Regions from separate parts of the Bombilactobacillus sp. ESL1094 genome, predicted to be linked through region 1. Evidence: predicted binding sites of a transcription regulator. Region 1 holds the regulator's gene; each other region holds the start of a gene.
The links. The regulator Rex, encoded in region 1, represses fermentation and respiration genes when NADH is low (regulators of the CRP and FNR family bind a similar motif). The targets are predictions, from matches to a motif close to TTGTGAANTANTTCACAA.
Positions count from the first base shown of each region.

Region 2: the regulator Rex is predicted to act here: its motif matches at 2,063-2,080, upstream of AC3B5S_RS04395 (NAD(P)-dependent alcohol dehydrogenase).
Region 3: the regulator Rex is predicted to act here: its motif matches at 1,920-1,937, upstream of AC3B5S_RS04520 (CidA/LrgA family protein).

Region 1 is NZ_JBYLUM010000001.1:470,869-474,155, forward strand. Features, by position in the region: gene AC3B5S_RS02535 (LTA synthase family protein) at 1-96, opposite strand, end outside; gene manA (mannose-6-phosphate isomerase, class I) at 420-1,397, opposite strand; gene AC3B5S_RS02545 (redox-sensing transcriptional repressor Rex) at 1,506-2,135, opposite strand; gene AC3B5S_RS02550 (glycoside hydrolase family 38 N-terminal domain-containing protein) at 2,239-3,287, opposite strand, start outside.
Region 2 is NZ_JBYLUM010000001.1:877,844-881,130, reverse strand. Features, by position in the region: gene AC3B5S_RS04400 (helix-turn-helix domain-containing protein) at 1-728, opposite strand, end outside; gene AC3B5S_RS04395 (NAD(P)-dependent alcohol dehydrogenase) at 864-1,985, opposite strand; gene AC3B5S_RS04390 (MFS transporter) at 2,328-3,287, shown strand, end outside.
Region 3 is NZ_JBYLUM010000001.1:906,201-909,487, forward strand. Features, by position in the region: gene AC3B5S_RS04510 (DHH family phosphoesterase) at 1-1,315, shown strand, start outside; gene rplI (50S ribosomal protein L9) at 1,329-1,781, shown strand; gene AC3B5S_RS04520 (CidA/LrgA family protein) at 2,098-2,535, shown strand; gene AC3B5S_RS04525 (LrgB family protein) at 2,535-3,263, shown strand.

The DNA of each region.
Region 1 (3,287 bases):
TAGTTGAAATTCAAAATAAAATCCGTAAGCAATTAAACACACTAAAAGTACTTGCAGTAAAAAATACATAAAGCGTTTGACAGTTAGATTATGCACAATAAATCCTCTTTCGACTTAAATTAATACAGTTTTAAATTTTAGCACAATCTAATTTAGATAGGTATATTACTAGCATAATTTGCCGATAAGTCAAAAGCAGTTAAAATGCGGTATTACAAAAAATATTAAATTAAATATTTAAAAATGAGGTTGTAACTAGCAGCTAAATTGCTTTTGTCACAACCTCATATTAAGTATTAAAAAGTCGGAACAAAAAAATTTCGTAAATCAAACAAACCTTCTCCGCTGATAGTGACTTCAAAAGTCAAAAATCTGTGTTTAACTTCTCAAAACTTTTTGTCCCGACTCTTTTTTGAATATTAATCGACCTTGTCAATTGCTTCGGAAGCAATTATTTGGAGATTTTCCCCTTGAAATTGCCAAGCAGTAATTGGCGCCGGAATAATAAAGTGATCACCTAACTGTAACTCGTAGGTTTTCCCAGCAATCACTAGCTGTCCCGTTCCGGAAATCACGGAACATAAGGTGTAAGCACCCAACTGATGTTGCAAACTTAAAGCATCATTTTGCACTTGTAAGCCCCACACTGCAAAGTATGGCGAAACAGGTGGTTTCACATAAGTGGTGATGGAACTAGCACCAAATTGCTGGACCGCTTGATTAAGTTTTGGTGTTTGGAAAGGAACAGTAATCGTATCTAGAGCCTGTTTTAAATGCAGTTGGCGTTTTTGACCGGTAGCTTGTTCAATACGATCATAATCATACAAACGATAAGTAGTATCACTACTTTGTTGTGTTTCTAAGGCAATAATTCCTTGATTTAACGCATGAACACACCCACTAGGCACAAAAACAAAATCTCCTGTTTTGACTGGCATTTTTTTGAGCAAATGTTCCCAGTCCCCCGAGTCAATCAGTGCTTGTAATTCTGCCTTAGTTTGCGCATTATGTCCATAAATCAAATAGGCACCAGGCTGGGCATCAATAATATACCAACACTCCGTTTTGCCTAGCTCACCTTCATGTGCTTGGGCATAAGCATTATCTGGATGCACCTGAACTGATAAACTAGCTTCCGCATCTAAAATCTTAGTCAATAAAGGGAAAACTTTTCCTTGCGGGTAACCAAACAGCTCTGGTTGTTTTTGCCATAGTTGGGCTAAATCTTGCCCAGCAAAAGGTCCATTTTTAACAGTTGATAAACCATGAGGATGAGCAGAGATGGCCCAACATTCTCCCACTTGACCATCAGGTATGCGATAACCAAAACGTTCTTGTAGCTTACGCCCACCCCAAATTTTTTTTTGGAAAGCGGGTTGTAAAAACAATGGTTCCATCTAATACCTCCTAATAAAAGCAGCCGTAATCAACCAAAATTACTACTAACTTACCGCAAAATTCTCGCCTTACAAGCTAAAAGGTGAATCAAAAGTTAAACATTTAATTTAACTATAGTTATCTAAGAAATAAATTAATGTTTGTAATTCATTCGCTAAATCAACATTGTGCACGCGCACAGAATTAGGAGTTGCCAATCTTAACGGCGTAAAGTTCAAAATACCCTTGACGTTGGCTGCTACCAGTTCATCAGCGACCTTTTGTGCACTGATGACTGGTACTGACAAAATCACAACATCAATCTGTTCATCTGCTAAACGTTGTTCTAAAGAATCGACATCATAAACTTGCACACCATTGACAGTTTGGCCGATTAATTCCGGATTCTGATCAAAAGCGGCCGTAATCTTAATATTGTTCGTCTGTGAAAAGTTATAGTTTAATAATGCACTACCTAAGTTACCTACTCCGACCAACGCTACTTTCGTCGTTTGACTTTGGTTAAGTAACTTTTTAAAAAATTCCAGCATTGGTTCAACTTCGTAGCCGTAACCCCGCTTACCTAAAGAACCAAAGTAAGAAAAATCACGCCGAATCGTCGCACTATCCACTTGAACAGCTTTAGCTAATTCTGTTGAGGAAATCTTTTTAGTATTGGAATCATTTAAAAATTGAAAGTAACGATGATACAACGGTAAGCGCTTAATAGTAGCATTTGGTATTTTGTATTTTGTCATGGTTAATATCCCCTTGTGAACAAGTATAATTGATACTTTCAGTATCTACCTTTTAATATCACAATGTCAAGTAAATAAAATCACAAAGTTATTACCTTGAAAATTAACCATTAATTTTGATAAAAGTTGCCATCTCATACGGTGCTAGTTGTTGCGCGTCTGCTTGTAAAGACTGAACTTCTTCTAACGCATTGGTTCGTTGAAAACCAGCCGCTAAGAATTCCGTTAAAGCAACCGTTTTATTCGCTTGATTACTCAATCTAACCACAATCGCATTCTGAATTGTATAAGCACAGTAGAGAGCCGTAATCGTTACATCCGGATCCAACCGTAAGAAAGTCGCTTGGCGTGGTAACTGAGGTAATGATTTATCAAATTCAACATCCCAAATTTTATTGTCTAACCGATTGACAAATAAATTCAGTTTTTGTAACTGGTAATTAACATTGGGGGCCAACCAATTTTCAGCAGTCCGTGCTAACTGATTCTCGTCTAAGTCCGCAACTGCCACTAATCCAAACGCAAAATGATTTAAGCCGATTTCTTCAGCTAGTGGTGTTGGCGTCATCTGATGACCGACACTAGTAGTGTCGCCCGAAGCTCGCCCGGGACGCCACAATAAATTGGGTTTTCCTAATTGACCCGTAGTGGCTAGTAAAGTGACGGCAAAGCTTTGATTCAATAATTCGTATTCTTTCATGCCGCCACTTAACAAAAACAAACCTTGCTTGGGCTCATACATGCCCACAACTTTATCAAAGTTGTAAAGATTGACCGGTTTTTCAACAAACTCGTCTTGCCAATTATCCGCAATAGGCAAATTAGTAGTGGTTCGAAAACCGCCTTGAATTTGCGCCCACGCCTGTGAACTTTTGATACCCGTGTTAATCTTTAATCTCAAGCGATGATCTAAAGCTTGGTTGTCAATAATTAATTGACCATCTAACACCGAAGAACTTGTTGCTAAACTTAAAATAATTTTGAAGTTCACGTCAATTAATTGCGGATGGTCCTTTTGCCTTTCAGCTAAAGATTTAGGTAACTGCCAAGTACCTTGAACCGTCATAGTTTGTAAATTAGGAGCAGTCTGCACTTGACATTGTCCAGTTAACGGCAAGCTGACTTCTTGTTCCTGCGGTAAAGGCGAATAAT
Region 2 (3,287 bases), 410 kb from region 1:
TGTTCCAAAGTAATGGTGGCATAGTTTTGATCAATTTCGTTTAAGCATTGAATGATTAAATCTTGTTGGCGATTGGTGGTTTTTACTGTCGGCAAAGGATGGTGACGGAGGATTTTGGCTAAAAGAATATCTAAATAAGATTCAATGATCCGACTCGAGTACGATTTTTCAAGAAAATATTCTTCAATAATTTCGTCCATGGTTTCTTTGATGTCTTGGTTTTGCGGAAATAAAATATAATTGCGGGTAGGATGCTTGCCAAGAGAAATATCAGATAAAAAACTATAAGTAATACTATTATTTTTGTGAATACTGTTTAATAGATTGAAAGTAATACTACTGTCGCGAAACAAAACATTGATGAGTAAATCGTTGGTCCCGAGTGCTTTGATAGAGTGGCTGCAACCAACATTCATCATTAGAATATCACCTTCATGTAATTTGACTAGTTGCCCATCGACGACTTCAGAGCAACTGCCAGTTAACATATAATTTAATTCTAAAAATTTATGCGTGTGTTTAGGGTAGGGGGCAAAGCGGTTATGTTTACTGATATAGACAGAATGGTACTTAAAAAAGTAATCGTTAGTTAAAGTGAGGAGTGCTTGATGATCGACAGAAGTAGCGACTGCACTTTGTGGTAAATCGGCAATAAAATGATGAGTTGCTTCTTGTTGTTGTTCTAAACTGGTTTTTTGTTGGAGCATTTGGATAACTTGTGCGTTCATAATAAAATCCTTTCGCAAGCTGATTAGCAATCAATAACGGAACAAAAAGGAAATGTTGGTCAATGATTAAGATTGAGCCAAACATTTCCTTTTATAATACTCTTAAATTCCCAAGTTACTGTCGAGTAACGACGATTATTTATCTGGTTGGTAGTCGGGATCAATAATCAAAACCGGTTTAATCGTTTTCCCCGAAACAGAATCGGCATTGGCTTGATTAATATCCTTGAAATCATAGAACTTTTCAGTTTTATCAAAGTCAAACCAACCTAACTTATAAAATTCAATCAAGCGGGTAATATCAACTTGAGGAATGGAATCGCCCATGTTGACACCAACGACTTTGCGATCATCAACGCAGAGATCATTCCAAGTAGAAATTTCTAATAATTTTGGTGTCACGGCGATCGCAGCACACGTTCCGCCTTGAGCTAATGCTAAAACGCTGTTTTTGATTACTGCAGGAATACCAGTAGTGTCAACCGTCCAATCAACGCCATAGCCATTAGTTAATTGTTGAATTTTAGCCACGGCATCCTCATCATTACTATTAATCGTATCTGTAGCTCCTAATTCTTTGGCTAAGGCCAATCTTTGAGGAACTACGTCCACGGCAATAACTTTAATACAACCAGAAATGCGTCCGGCCATCATAGCAGCTAGACCGACGGCACCAGTACCAAAGACAGCGATCGTATCACCAGGTTTCGGTTGCAAAGTATTAAAGACAGTACCGGAACCAGTTACATAACCACAACCTAATGGTCCTAATTTCCGTAAATCTAAACTTTTATCAACTTTGACAGCATTACGTTGGTCAACAACGGTAGTCGTTGTAAACGAGGATTGATTAAACATATTAGAGATGTGCTGACCGTTCTGAGTAAATTGATCTTCACCATCGGCCCGGACCCCAGACAAATTGTAATCACCATAATTACGACACTGTGTGGGCACCCCTTTTAAACAATTATCGCAGGTTCCATCAGCGTAAAAAGATAAAATAACATGATCACCGACTTGAAAGTTTTTCACTTCGGAACCAATTTTTTCAACGATACCGGCCCCTTCATGACCTAAAATTGCTGGATAGCCTACCGAAGCATCGCCTTTGCGAATCGCTTCATCAGAATGGCAAATCCCGCTGGCCACCATGTGAATTTGGAGATCAGTCGGACCAACTTCGTGCAGTTCAATGTCATCTTCTAAGGTAAATGGTGCTCCTTGTTCTTTGACAACAGCGGCAGTAATTTTCATTAATAAAACCCCTTTCTTGAAATTCACCCTTTTCAACAATGATTATGTCACTATCAAAAAACGATTTCAATAAAAACTTGTGATTTTATTCATAAAGTTTTGCGATGAATGGTTTAAATATTTTATTTTTACAAAAAAATAATCTAAAAAGTGCTTTTATAGATAAAAATTACGAACTGTGCCCCTGGTTGATTTCCAGAATCTAAAATCATTAAATTAAAAAAATGTATTAATATGATACTGATTATCAAGAATTATGCCATTGCGCTAGTCTAGCGATTACGCTTACAATCTATACAGTAAACGTTTACGATTAAGAATTATGAATGGAGATCTGAAGTTATGGCTAAAAGTTCGCACGCTTCAACGTGGGCAGTATCCTTAACCAATTTTTTAGACTCAGGCTCAATCGTTGCGGGCGGTGCAGGTTTAACAATGTGGCAAAAGCACTTTGGTTTGAGTAGCTTTGCCGTCGGTTTATTAGGGGCATTGAGTGCTAATGCTTTTGGTTCGGCATTGGGAGCCATCATTGGCGGGCATTTGTCTGATAAATACGGCCGCAAAATGATTTATACCTATGATATGTTGGTCTACATGGTCGGAACACTTTTAATTGTGTTTTCTATTAATTTTCCGATGTTACTAATTGGTTTTTTAGTGACAGGTATGGCTGTAGGTGCGGGGGTTCCTGCTTCTTGGACGTATATTGGTGAAACATCTGATGGAAAAAATCGGGCCCATGATATTGGAATTTCCCAATTTTCCTGGTCCATGGGACCGACGTTAGTTTTTGTGGCAGCATCATTATTTGCACCACTTGGTTTATTAGGTAACCGCTTATTATTTGTCTTTTTAACAATTGTGGCATTTATTGCGTGGTTATTGCAAAGAAACTTACCGGAATCTCAGGATTGGTTGCAACAAAAGGAAAAAGAACGGCAATCAGGAATTAAGCCGCATCCATATAAAGAATTATTTTCGAATATGGTTTCCATTAAAAGTATTCTCTTCTTATGCGGTGTTTATGCTCTCTGGAATTTAGTTGCGGGGGCGATGGGCTTCTTTATGCCATTTGTATATGAAACTGTCGGTGGCTTAAATACCTTGCAAGCCAATATTTTACAAGCAGTTTTGTGGTTATGTACCGCTTTATCTGGTTACTTCGGTTTTGCCTTATTTGGCGATCGGCTTAATCCCCGGGGCTTCTTCTTTGTAGGGGCTTTAATGGCTGTTATTTCTTGGGTAATTTTAACTTATATTGGCTTCGGCTGGGCCGCTTTAATTGCTTTTGTAATTATTTGG
Region 3 (3,287 bases), 440 kb from region 1:
TTTTATTGTGGTGGGCTATGTGAATGCGCTAAAGGCCCTGGAAGCTAATAGTTTTTCAATTTTAGATCAAATTCGTAAGACTACTTCGCAGCAAAATGTGCCGTTAACTTTAAGTATTGGCTTTGCCTATGGTAAAGATAACTTGGCCCAACTAGCGTTAGATGCGCAAAAAAATATTGATTTGGCCTTGGGTCGAGGTGGCGATCAAGCAGTTGTACGTGAGGCGGACGAACCAGCACGCTTTTATGGCGGCAACACCAATCCGATGGAAAAAAGGACGCGTGTCCGGGCACGGATGATTAGCCAAGCCTTAAGAGAGTTATTTAACCAAGTTGATGTTATTTATGTGATGGGGCACCAACAACCTGATATGGATTCTTTAGGTGCCTGTTTAGGCATTCATCGAATTGCACAAATGAATAATAAAACTTGTAAAATTGTGATTGATGCTAACGGAGCGCACACAGATGTTGCACGTTTATTGCAATGGATTGAGCAAGACCAGCATTTATCAAATGATTTAATTACGCCACAACAGGCGTTAGATCAGGCTAATGCGCAAAGTATGTTGATTATGGTCGACTTATCCAAACCATCACGTTCCGCTAGCCCAGAATTGGCGGCGAAGTTAGCCGATCAAACGGTAGTGATTGATCATCATCGGCGTGGTGAAGAATTTCCTGCTAATCCATTACTGGCCTACATTGAGCCTTATGCTTCCTCGGCTAGTGAATTGGTAACTGAAATGATTGAATACCAACCACAAAGTCAACAGTCTTTATCTAAACTAGAAGCGACGGCCATGCTAGCTGGCATTTTTGTCGATACACATTCCTTTTCTTTACGTTCAGGAACACGGACGTTTGATGCGGCCAGTTATTTACGCTCAGTAGGGGCTGACAGCACGAAAATGCAAAATTTGCTGAAAGAAAATGTGTCATCCTATATCCAAAGGAACCATTTAATTGATACCGTACAAATGGTGACGCCGCAAATTGCCATTTGCACGGGTGAAGAAGATCAAGTTTATGATTCCGTGATTGCGGCACAGGCAGCCGATACTTTATTGACCTTATCAAAAATTGATGCTTCATTTGTGATTACTAAAAGGTCCGATGCCAAGGTAGCAATTTCAGCGCGGAGCTTAGGTGACTTTAATGTGCAAGTTATTATGGAAGAAATGGGTGGTGGCGGTCATTTATCCAATGCGGCAACGCAATTAGCTGATTACACAATTGCTCAAGCTAAGAAAGAATTGATTGCAATTATCCAACAAAAAGTAGAAGATAAACCTAAGCAAGCAGACAATAACTAGGAGGCATGAAAAGATGCGTGTAATTTTCACACAAGATGTTCGCGGTAAGGGTCGGCGTGGCGAAGTCAAAGAAGTCGCTGATGGCTACGCGCGCAACTTCTTAATTAAAAATGGTAAAGCTCAAGTCGCTACTGCTAAGGCCATCAGTGAATTGAATGGTAAAAAGCAAGCCGAACAACGAGAAAAAGATGAAGAACAAGCTAGTGCTCAAATGATTAAGACCGTTTTAGAAAAAGATGAAACGGTGGTTGAACTACAATCGAAAGCTGGCAGTGATGGTCGGTTATTTGGTTCAATTCCCAGTAAACAAATTGCGCAAGCTTTAAAACAACAGTACCAAATTGAAATTGATAAGCGCAAAATCGAATTGGCCGAGCCGATTAAAGTTTTAGGTTATATGAATGTACCAGTGAAATTGTATCCAGGGATTGAAGCCTCCATACGGGTGCATGTCAGTGAAAAGTAATACTATTGTTGTAATGTAAATTACAGTATTAGTTGCAGAATTTTTTGAGAAAAATTATAAAGAAACTAGGTTCTTGTGAATTCTAGTTTTTTTAATAGCTCAAAGATGTAAGGGCTTGCAGATTGTGAAGCAATTATCTTGTGAAATACTTGACAAATTCGTGAAAACGTTATAAACCATATGTAGATAGTTTTTAGTTTTTATTAAACTAAAATTTTATCGATTTTGGGAGAAAGAAAGTGATGATTGAACCAATTTATTGTTTATGTCTCTTAGACAATAAGTGCGATAAATTTTAAGAATAGGTGATGTGAAAATGAAACCAGAAGATAAGAAGCCAAAAGCTGCACCATTATTGATTCAAATGTTAATTTATGCAGCAATTTTGTTTGTATCACAGTGGATTTCTAATATGATGCCAAAATCATTCCCTGTACCGACGCCGGTTATTGGCTTGATTTTGTTATATTTATTATTGACTTGTCATATTATCAAATTAGAGTGGGTTGATTCCTTTGGAAATGCCATGATTGGTTTAATTGCCTTTTTGTTTGTACCATCCGGAATTTCCCTAGCTGCTAATTTGAACATTATGGCAAATGAAGGTGTCCAATTAGTTATCGTCATTATTTTATCAACAATCGTTTTGTTGGTAGTAACGGCTTATACAACAAGATTGTTATTATGGATCAGTAAAAAGATCAAACATACTGATACAGATACACAAGAACAAGTAGGAGGAGAGAACAAATGATGGCAGAGTTATTATCGAATCCCTTATTTGGTATCTTACTTTCATTGGGAGTTTTTGAAATTGGGCAATACTTATTTAATTTGACTCATGGCTTTTTCTTATTTCAACCGTTGTTTGTAGCGATGGTTTTGGGAATTTTTCTAATTTTCTTGTTAGGAAAAGGCATGGGAATGACGACTGCAGCAGCTTATACGAAATTCTATAAGCCTGGTGGGGATCTAATCTTCTGGTTCTTAACACCTGCCACAATTGCTTTTGCAATTCCGCTTTATAAACGTAATGATGTGTTTAAGAAGAATTGGCTAGTTATTTTATTGAGTTTGTTAATTGGTACCTTTATTTCCTTATTTGTTATTTTGGGAATTTCCAAACTCTTGGGACTCAGTCGGGTCGGCACAGCTTCCATGATGAGTCAATCAGCTACGACTGCGATTGCTTTACCATTGTCAACAGCTATTGGTGGCAACACTGCTGTTACTGCGATGGCATGTATCCTGAACGCCGTTATCATTTATGCTTTAGGTAAATGGTTAGTTAAGTGGTTCAGATTGGAAAGCGACCCCATCGGTGCTGGTTTAGGTATGGGTACTGCTGGACATACCGTTGGTTCTGCTTTTGCCTTGAAATTAGGTTCTGTTCAAGGTGCGATGGCCGCTGTTTCGGTTGTTATCATTGGTATTGTTGATAATATTGCAGTGCCACTGTTTGCACAAATGATGCATCTGTAAACACTAGTTTATAATTTAAATGAT